DNA from 3 places in the Citrobacter sp. MNAZ 1397 genome. Region 2 is predicted to be linked to each of the others. Evidence: predicted binding sites of a transcription regulator. Region 2 holds the regulator's gene; each other region holds the start of a gene.
What was found. Region 2 encodes sigma-54, which starts transcription at its own class of promoters, with help from an activator protein. Its sites were predicted from a motif close to GTTGGCACANNTTTCGCTNT; they were not measured.
Positions count from the first base shown of each region.

Region 1: norV (anaerobic nitric oxide reductase flavorubredoxin) is a predicted target of sigma-54. The motif match lies at 1,474-1,493, and genes of this name have one in related genera.
Region 3: glnA (glutamate--ammonia ligase) is a predicted target of sigma-54. The motif match lies at 2,004-2,023, and genes of this name have one in related genera.

Region 1 covers NZ_JAKIVH010000005.1:87,946-91,230, forward strand. Annotated here, with positions in the region: gene norR (nitric oxide reductase transcriptional regulator NorR) at 1-1,353, opposite strand, end outside; gene norV (anaerobic nitric oxide reductase flavorubredoxin) at 1,533-2,981, shown strand; gene norW (NADH:flavorubredoxin reductase NorW) at 2,978-3,285, shown strand, end outside.
Region 2 covers NZ_JAKIVH010000004.1:341,774-345,058, reverse strand. Annotated here, with positions in the region: gene ptsN (PTS IIA-like nitrogen regulatory protein PtsN) at 1-145, opposite strand, end outside; gene hpf (ribosome hibernation promoting factor) at 226-513, opposite strand; gene rpoN (RNA polymerase factor sigma-54) at 536-1,969, opposite strand; gene lptB (LPS export ABC transporter ATP-binding protein) at 2,018-2,743, opposite strand; gene lptA (lipopolysaccharide ABC transporter substrate-binding protein LptA) at 2,750-3,285, opposite strand, start outside; gene lptC (LPS export ABC transporter periplasmic protein LptC) at 3,279-3,285, opposite strand, start outside.
Region 3 covers NZ_JAKIVH010000006.1:117,591-120,875, forward strand. Annotated here, with positions in the region: gene typA (ribosome-dependent GTPase TypA) at 1-1,732, opposite strand, end outside; gene glnA (glutamate--ammonia ligase) at 2,113-3,285, shown strand, end outside.

The sequences.
Region 1 (3,285 bases), on a different contig from region 2:
GGAGAATGCCTGGCGGGTCACCATACTCTGTTCCGCCTCATCGTTCAGCGCAAAATGGCGCGTTTCCAGTACGATGTCATCCCCGCTTCGCGTACCGCGCGCCAGCACAATCGCACGGTGGATAGCATGTTCCAGCTCCCGCACATTTCCAGGCCAACGGTAGGCCAGCAGATGCGCCCGCGCGCCGGGGCTGAGCACCACACGCTCCAGGCCAAGGCGCAGACGGCACTGCTCGCAGAAATACCCTGCCAGTAGCACCACATCCTCACCGCGTTCACGCAGCGGCGGAACAACCAGCGGAAACACGCTCAGGCGGTGAAACAGATCGGCGCGAAAACGCCCGGCCAGCACCTCTTCACGCAGATCACGGTTGGTGGCGGCCAGTACGCGTACGTCCACCCGCAGGCTGCGATCGTCCCCGACACGCTGAATATCGCCGTATTGCAGCACCCGCAGTAGCTTTGCCTGCAGCGCCAGCGACAGCTCGCCGATCTCATCCAGAAACAACGTGCCGTTATCGGCCATTTCAAATTTACCGCTACGGTTGCTGATGGCCCCGGTAAACGCCCCTTTGACATGGCCAAACAGCTCGCTTTCCGCCACGCTTTCCGGCAGCGCGGCACAATTAAGATAGACCAGCGCGTCTGTCGCACGGGGCGAGTTTTCATGGATGGCTTTTGCTACCAACTCTTTGCCAGTGCCGGTCTCGCCGCTTATCAGCACGTTCAAATCGGAACCGGCGACAATCTCTATCTCTTTTTTAAGCTGCGCCATGCCCTGTGAAAGACCGATCATTTCGGTGTGCGCGACCTGTTCAAAGATGGTCGGCAGGCCGGGCGCCATATTCTGGCTTTCGAGTTTTTCAATGAGCAGCGCATTGTTGAGCGCCCCTGCCGCCAGCGCCGCAATCAGACGCAGTTCTTCATCGCTAAAGCTATCGAACTGATCCGGCGCCATGCCATCAAGGGTGAGCGCGCCAATCAGGCTCTGTCCGGCAAACAGGGGCAGCCCCACACAGGCGTGCACTTTCAGGCTCTCCTGGCCGGGGATCAGCCCGTCATACGGGTCCGGCAACGTGCTGTCTGCCGGGAAACGCACCACATCCCCGGCACGGGCAATCGCCTCCAGCCGCGGGTGCCCTTCCAGCGTAAAGCGCCGTCCCAGCACATCCTGCGCAAGGCCATCAATTGCCAGCGGGATAAATTGTCGCACGTCATAGCGCAGCAGTGCCGAAGCGTCACATTCCAGCACCTGGCGCAGCGTGGTAATCAGACGCTGAAAACGGTCGGCATGGCCAATGCCGCTCTGTAATTCAATGGCGATACCCGCCAGCACATTTACCGAAAAACTCATCATCGCCTCGCAGTCATTTTGACAATGCAGGTTGTCATAATGACAGTCTTTTTCATAGTCATTTCGACTACCCATCAGGGGTTAAATAAAAATAAATACATACAAATCAATTAAATAAAAATTGGCACGCATCTTGAAATAGCTATCACATCTTTTTAATACAGAACAGGTAAACAAAAATGGCTATTCACGTAAAAAATAACATTCATTGGGTTGGGCAACGTGACTGGGAAGTGCGTGACTTCCACGGGACCGAATACAAAACGCTGCGCGGCAGCAGCTACAACAGCTATCTCATCCGTGAAGGCAAAAACGTACTGATTGATACCGTCGATCATAAATTCAGCCGCGAATTTGTGCAGAACCTGCGCGCGGAGATCGATCTCAACGCCATTGACTACATCATTATCAACCACGCAGAAGAAGACCATGCGGGCGCGCTCACCGAGCTGATGTCTTACATTCCGAACACCCCAATTTATTGCACCACCAATGCCATCGACTCCATCAACGGTCACCACCACCATCCGGAGTGGAATTTCCACACCGTAAAAACCGGTGACAGCCTGGATATCGGCAATGGCAAGCAACTGATTTTCGTCGAAACCCCGATGCTGCACTGGCCGGACAGCATGATGACCTATATGACCGGCGATGCGGTGCTGTTCAGTAACGATGCCTTCGGCCAGCACTACTGCGATGAACGCCTGTTCAACGACGAAGTGGACCAGACCGAACTGTTCGAGCAGTGCCAGCGTTACTACGCCAATATCCTCACGCCGTTCAGCCGCCTGGTGACGCCGAAAATCACCGAGATCCTCGGCTTCAACCTGCCGGTGGACATGATTGCCACCTCGCACGGCGTGGTATGGCGTGAGAACCCAACGCAGATCGTGGAGCTGTACCTGAAATGGGCAGCGGATTATCAGGAAGACCGTATCACCCTCTTCTACGACACCATGTCGAATAACACCCGCATGATGGCGGACGCGATTGCCCAGGGCATTAACGAAGTTGACCCGAACGTGGCGGTGAAAATTTTCAACGTCTCCCGCAGCGACAAAAACGACATCCTGACCAACGTCTTCCGCTCCAAAGGCGTGCTGGTTGGCACCTCCACCATGAACAACGTGATGATGCCGAAAATCGCCGGTCTGGTCGAAGAGATAACCGGTCTGCGTTTTCGTAACAAACGTGCCAGCGCCTTCGGCTCGCACGGCTGGAGCGGCGGCGCGGTGGATCGTCTGTCCACCCGTCTACAGGATGCGGGATTTGAGATGTCGTTGAGCCTGAAAGCCAAATGGCGTCCGGATATCGACGCGCTGGAACTCTGCCGTCAACACGGTCGGGAAATTGCCCGCCAGTGGGCGCTCGCTCCGCTGCCAACACCGCTTAAAACCACCCCGGTTGAGGAGTCCGCCTGTGCCTGTGCCGCAAAAGCCGCCGCTGATTTAGGTCCGTCTATGCAATGCAGCGTCTGCCAGTGGGTTTACGATCCGGCAAAAGGCGAGCCACTGCAGGATGTGGCGCCAGGAACCGCCTGGTGCGATGTGCCGGATACTTTTCTTTGCCCGGAATGTTCACTGGGCAAAGAAGTCTTCGATGTGCTGGCAACGGAGGCGGTATGAGCGCAGGTATCGTGATTATTGGCTCGGGATTTGCCGCCAGACAACTGGTCAAAAACATCCGTAAGACAGATACCACCACGCCGCTGACGCTTATCGCCAGTGACAATATGGATGAGTACAACAAGCCGGATCTGAGCCATGTCATCAGCCTTGGACAGCGTGCCAGAGATCTTACCCGCCAGTCGGCGGGGGATTTCGCTGAGCAGTTCAACCTGCGCCTGTTCCCGCATACACGGGTGACGGCACTGGATGCTGAGGCGAAAGTCATCAAAAGTGCCGATAACCAGTGGCGGTACGATAAGCT
Region 2 (3,285 bases):
CTTGTGGTGGCAGGCTCAACTGCTTTGCTGCCAGTTCACTGATAATTTCCAGCGCACGTTTCTTGCTCTGGCAGTGAACACCACTACGGGTACATTCCTGGTTAAGGACATTGCTCAATTGAAGAGCGGAATCGTTATTCATCATAATTTCACCTAAGCGTCGCCAGTGCAGACACCCTGCCGGGTTGCGGCAGGGTGATACGCGCCAGACGAGTGCCCGGACAATTAGTGTTGTTTCAGTTTATCTTTATGTTTCGTGAGTTGCCGCGCCAGTTTATCAATTAAACCGTCGATGGCAGCATACATGTCTTGTCCTTCCGCACTGGCATGAATCTCCCCCCCGTTTACATGCAGGGTCGCATCCGAGATATGAGTCACTTTCTCCACTTTCAACACAACATAGACCTGATTGATCCTTTCGAAATATTGTTCGAGTTTGGCAAATTTCGCGGTAACGAATTCGCGCAGGGCCTCGGTTATCTCGACGTTATGTCCTGTGATGTTAAGCTGCATAGTGTCTTCCTTATCGGTTAAGTCACACCAGCTGTTTGCGCTGATTAGACGGCGGAATGGATAAAGACTCTCGATACTTCGCAACGGTTCGCCGCGCTACCATAATACCCTGATCGGAGAGCATGGTAGTCAGCTTACTGTCACTCAACGGCTTCGCAGGATTCTCTGCGGCAATTAATTTCTTCACCAGTGCGCGGATAGCCGTCGACGAGGCTTCGCCACCGCCTTCGGTATTCACATGGCTGGAGAAGAAATATTTAAGCTCAAAGATGCCACGCGGACTGTGCAGATATTTTTGGGTCGTGACACGGGAAATCGTGGATTCATGCATCTCGACGGCCTGAGCGATATCGGCCAAAACCATCGGTTTCATAAATTCTTCGCCTTGCTCGAAGAACGCCTGCTGCTGTTCAACAATGCAGCGGCTCACCCTTAACAGGGTGTCGTTGCGACTCTCAAGGCTTTTAATCAGCCATTTCGCTTCCTGCAGATTGCTACGGATAAACTGGCTGTCGGCATCGTTACGCGCACCACCGCACATGGCGGCATAGTGCTGATTGATCTGCAAACGAGGGATGCTGTCGGAGTTGAGCTCGACCGTCCAGCGCCCATTGTGCTTACGCACCAGGACATCAGGGATAACATACTCGGGCTCACCTGTCTGGATTGACTGACCCGGACGTGGATCAAGAGACTGGATTAAATTGACCGCCTCTTTCAGCACTTCTTCTTTCAGACGTGTTACGCGCATCAGCGTACGGAAGTCGTGGTTTGCGAGCAGATCCAGATGATCGCTGATGATTAAACGCGCTTCCTCACACCAGGGGGTCTCTTTGGCAAACTGAGAGAGCTGGATCAACAGGCAATCGCGTAGATCTCTGGCCGCGACGCCAACCGGATCGAAACGCTGAATACGTTTCAGTACCGCTTCGACTTCATCCAGACCGATCTCTTCATCGCCCATGCTTTCCAGGATGTCTTCCAGCGGAACGGTGAGATAACCTGTGTCATCAACAGCGTCGACAATTGAAGTCGCAATGGCGCGATCGGTGTCTGAGAAAGGGGTGAGCTCCACCTGCCACATCAGGTAATCTTGCAGCGACTGGGTGGTCTCTCCCTGATAAACAGGCAGTTCATCGTCAAGATAATCGGTGCTGCTGCCAGACGGGGTGCCAGCGGTATAGATTTCATCCCAACTGGCGTCCAGGGGCAACTCTTCGGGCATCTCTTTTTGTTCGAGAGCGTCGGCAGTATCCAGGCCTTCATTATCCTGAGATTGTTGCGCATCCACTTCTTCGTGAAGATCGGTTTGCTCAAGCAATGGATTACTTTCCAGAGCTTGCTGGAGTTCTTGCTGAAGTTCCAACGTGGACAGTTGCAGCAGGCGAATAGCCTGTTGCAACTGTGGCGTCATGGCTAGCTGTTGGCTGAGCCTTAATTGCAAACCTTGCTTCATATTCAGAGCAGTACTCTCCGACTAAACACGTCAATAAACCCTACCCTATCAGAGTCTGAAGTCTTCCCCAAGATATACGCGCTTAACATGTTCGTCTTCAAGGATTTGCTGAGGCGTACCGTGCGCGATCAAATGCCCCTGGCTGACAATATAAGCACGCTCACACACCGCCAACGTTTCGCGAACGTTGTGATCGGTAATCAACACGCCAAGCCCGCTATCACGCAGGTGCTCAATGATGCGTTTGATATCAATGACCGATATCGGGTCAACGCCGGCAAACGGTTCATCCAGCAGGATAAATTTAGGGTTTGCCGCCAGCGCACGAGCAATTTCGACACGACGGCGTTCGCCGCCAGAAAGCGCCTGCCCCATATTGTCGCGCAGATGTTCAATATGGAACTCTTCCATCAACTCATTCGCCCGATCCACGCGCTGTTCGGATGTGAGATCATCGCGAATTTGCAGTACTGCCATGAGATTGTCAAATACACTCAGGCGCCGGAAAATAGAGGCTTCCTGCGGCAAGTAGCCGATACCGCGACGCGCCCGGGCATGCAGCGGCAGCAGGCTGATATCTTCATCGTCGATGATGATATTGCCCGCATCACGCGACACGATACCCACGACCATGTAGAACGTTGTGGTTTTACCTGCACCGTTAGGACCGAGCAGCCCGACAATTTCGCCTGAATTGACTGTCAGACTGACATCTTCCACCACACGGCGGCCTTTGTAGGCCTTGGCGAGATTCTTTGCAGTTAATGTTGCCATAACGAATTAATTACTCTTTTTTTGCGCCGGAGCCGGGGTTTGATTGTTGTTCTTATCCTGCAACTGCGACGGCACCAGAACCGTCGTCACGCGTTTACCTTTATCGCTGAAAGCCTGCATTTTCTGCTCTTTCACCAGATAGGTAATTTTGTCGCCCGTGATGTTGCTATCAAGCTGTTCAAGGTAGGCATTGCCTGTCAGGACCACGAAGTCTTTTTCCAGCTCATAGTGCATCTGGGAAGCATGGCCTTTTACGGGTTTGCCGCTATCCTGCATCTGATAAAAGGTGGCAGGATTACCGTAGCCATCAATGATCTCTTTACCTTGCTGGCCACCTGGGCGCGTAACCACAACCTTGTCGGCGTTGATTTTGATGGTGCCCTGCGTTACGACAACATTGCCAGTGAAGGTCACCACATTCCCTTGCATATCCAGCGATTGCTGATCGGAATCGATATGGATAGGTTGCTCGGTATCGCCAGTTACCGCAAGCGCCGGAAGACTGGCGGCAAAAAGGACACTGGCCAGGGCAAAATTAAGGC
Region 3 (3,285 bases), on a different contig from region 2:
CCAGTTCGTCATCATCGATAAACTCCAGAGCCTGCTCCAGGGTCATCTTAACCGGCGGAACCAGAACCGTTGCTTCGTCAGTACCGGACGCACGCATGTTGGTCAGTTTCTTACCGGTCAGGCAGTTTACCGTCAGGTCGTTAGAACGGCTGTGAATACCGATGATCTGGCCTTCGTAAACTTCTGCGCCATGGCCCAGGAACAGCTTACCGCGGTCCTGCAGGCTGAACAGTGCAAACGCAACTGCTTTACCCTGGCCGTTGGAGATCAGAACACCGTTCTGACGCTGGCCCACATCGCCCGGACGAATGTCGTCGTAGTGGCTGAAAGTGGAGTACAGCAGACCAGTACCGGAAGTCATGGTCATGAATTCTGAACGGAAGCCGATAAGCCCACGGCTTGGGATCACGTAGTCGAGACGTACGCGGCCTTTGCCATCTGGATTCATGTTTTTCAGGTCGCCTTTACGCTCCCCCAGAGCCTGCATCACAGAACCCTGGTGCTGCTCTTCGACGTCCAGCGTTACGTTTTCGAACGGCTCTTGTTTACGGCCATCGATTTCGCGGAAGATAACTTTCGGACGGGAAACCGCCATCTCGAAACCTTCACGACGCATGTTCTCGATCAGTACAGACAGGTGCAGCTCACCACGACCAGAAACGCGGAACGCATCAGCGTCTTCGGTTTCTTCAACGCGCAGTGCAACGTTGTGCACCAGCTCTTTGTTCAGGCGGTCAAGGATCTGACGAGAGGTAACGTACTTACCTTCTTTACCGCAGAACGGCGAGGTGTTTACGCAGAAGAACATGGTTACGGTCGGCTCATCAACAGACAGCGCCGGCAACGCTTCAACATTCTGCGTATCGCAAATGGTGTCAGAGATGTTCAGCTCGCCGAGACCGGTGATCGCGATAATGTCGCCTGCTTCCGCGATGTCGCTCTCAATACGCTCAAGACCCAGGTGGGTCAGAACTTTACCGACTTTACCGTTACGCGTTTTGCCTTCGCTATCAATGATAGTGACCTGCTGGTTCGGTTTCACTTTACCGCGTTTGATGCGGCCGATACCGATAACGCCAACGTAGTTGTTGTAGTCCAGCTGGGAGATTTGCATCTGCAGCGGGCCATCAAGGTCAACGTTCGGTGCCGGTACACGATCAACGATAGTCTGATACAGCGGGGTCATGTCTTCCGCCATGTCTTCGTGATCCAGACCCGCGATACCGTTCAGCGCTGAGGCGTAAACGATAGGGAAGTCCAGTTGCTCGTCGGTAGCGTCGAGGTTAACGAACAGGTCAAATACCTGGTCAACAACCCAATCAGGACGCGCGCCCGGACGGTCAACTTTGTTGATAACAACAATGGGTTTCAGGCCGTGAGCAAAGGCTTTTTTGGTCACGAAGCGCGTCTGCGGCATCGGACCATCCATTGCATCAACGACCAACAGAACGGAATCTACCATGGACATGACACGTTCAACTTCACCACCGAAGTCGGCGTGCCCCGGGGTATCAACGATGTTGATACGGTAATCATTCCATTTGATAGCGGTGTTTTTAGCCAGGATGGTAATCCCACGCTCTTTCTCCAAATCGTTGGAGTCCATCACTCGCTCTTGAGTTTCGGCACGCGCATCAAACGTACCGGATTGCTGCAGCAGCTTATCGACCAGGGTAGTTTTACCATGGTCAACGTGCGCGATGATGGCGATGTTACGCAGATTTTCGATCACAACTTTGCCTCAGGCATTTAGAAATAGCGCGTTATTGTACACGGATTAATCGCACTACAAAACAGGATCACAAACATCCCCCGCAAACAAGGATTGCAGGGTTGCTTTGTGATCATTTTCACGAAGCGAAATTGGGCTGCTCAACGCGAGTTGCACCAATTCGGTGCTTGATGTTCACATTCAGGCACTGAATTAGTGCAACGTAACCATCATGGTGCAGCCCTTTTGCACTATGGTGCGCATAATAGCGCCTTTTTAGTGACATTTAAAAGTTGGCATAGATTTCGCTTTATCTTTTTCATGGCAACAACGACAGGTTAGCGCCGTAATTGTAGACCTCGTTACCACGACGACAATGATAAATCCGGGAGAGTTTAAGTATGTCCGCTGAACACGTTTTGACGATGCTGAACGAGCACGAAGTCAAGTTTGTTGATTTGCGCTTCACCGACACTAAAGGTAAAGAGCAGCACGTCACGATCCCAGCTCATCAGGTTAATGCTGACTTCTTTGAAGAAGGCAAAATGTTTGATGGCTCCTCGATTGGTGGCTGGAAAGGCATTAACGAATCTGACATGGTACTGATGCCGGACGCCTCTACCGCTGTCATTGACCCGTTCTACGAAGAACCGACTCTGATCATCCGTTGCGATATCCTTGAGCCGGGCACCATGCAGGGCTACGATCGCGACCCGCGCTCCATCGCAAAACGCGCTGAAGAATACCTGCGCGCAACGGGCATCGCAGACACTGTGCTGTTCGGGCCTGAGCCAGAATTCTTCCTGTTCGACGACGTACGTTTCGGCAGCTCAATTTCAGGTTCCCATGTTGCTATCGATGATATCGAAGGCGCATGGAACTCCTCCACCAAATACGAAGGCGGTAACAAAGGTCACCGTCCGGCTGTTAAAGGTGGTTACTTCCCGGTTCCGCCAGTGGATTCCGCACAAGACCTGCGTTCTACCATGTGTCTGGTCATGGAAGAGATGGGCCTGGTTGTTGAAGCTCATCACCACGAAGTCGCCACTGCTGGTCAGAACGAAGTGGCAACCCGCTTCAACACCATGACCAAAAAAGCGGACGAAATTCAGATCTACAAATATGTGGTTCACAACGTTGCTCACCGCTTCGGCAAAACGGCAACCTTTATGCCGAAACCCATGTTCGGTGATAACGGTTCCGGTATGCACTGCCACATGTCTCTGTCCAAGAACGGCGTAAACCTGTTCTCTGGCGACAAATATGCGGGTCTGTCTGAGCAGGCGCTGTACTACATCGGCGGCGTAATCAAACACGCTAAAGCGATTAACGCCCTGTCTAACCCGACCACCAACTCCTACAAACGTCTGGTCCCGGGTTACGAAGCACCGGTAATGCTGGCTTACTCTGCCCGTAACCGTTCTGCTTCCATCCGTATCCCGGTGGTTGCATCCCCGAAAGCACGTCGTATCGAAGTGCGTTTCCCGGACCCGGCTGCTAACCCGTACCTGTGCTTCGCAGCGCTGCTGATGGCTGGCCTTGATGGTATTAAGAACAAGATCCACCCGGGCGAA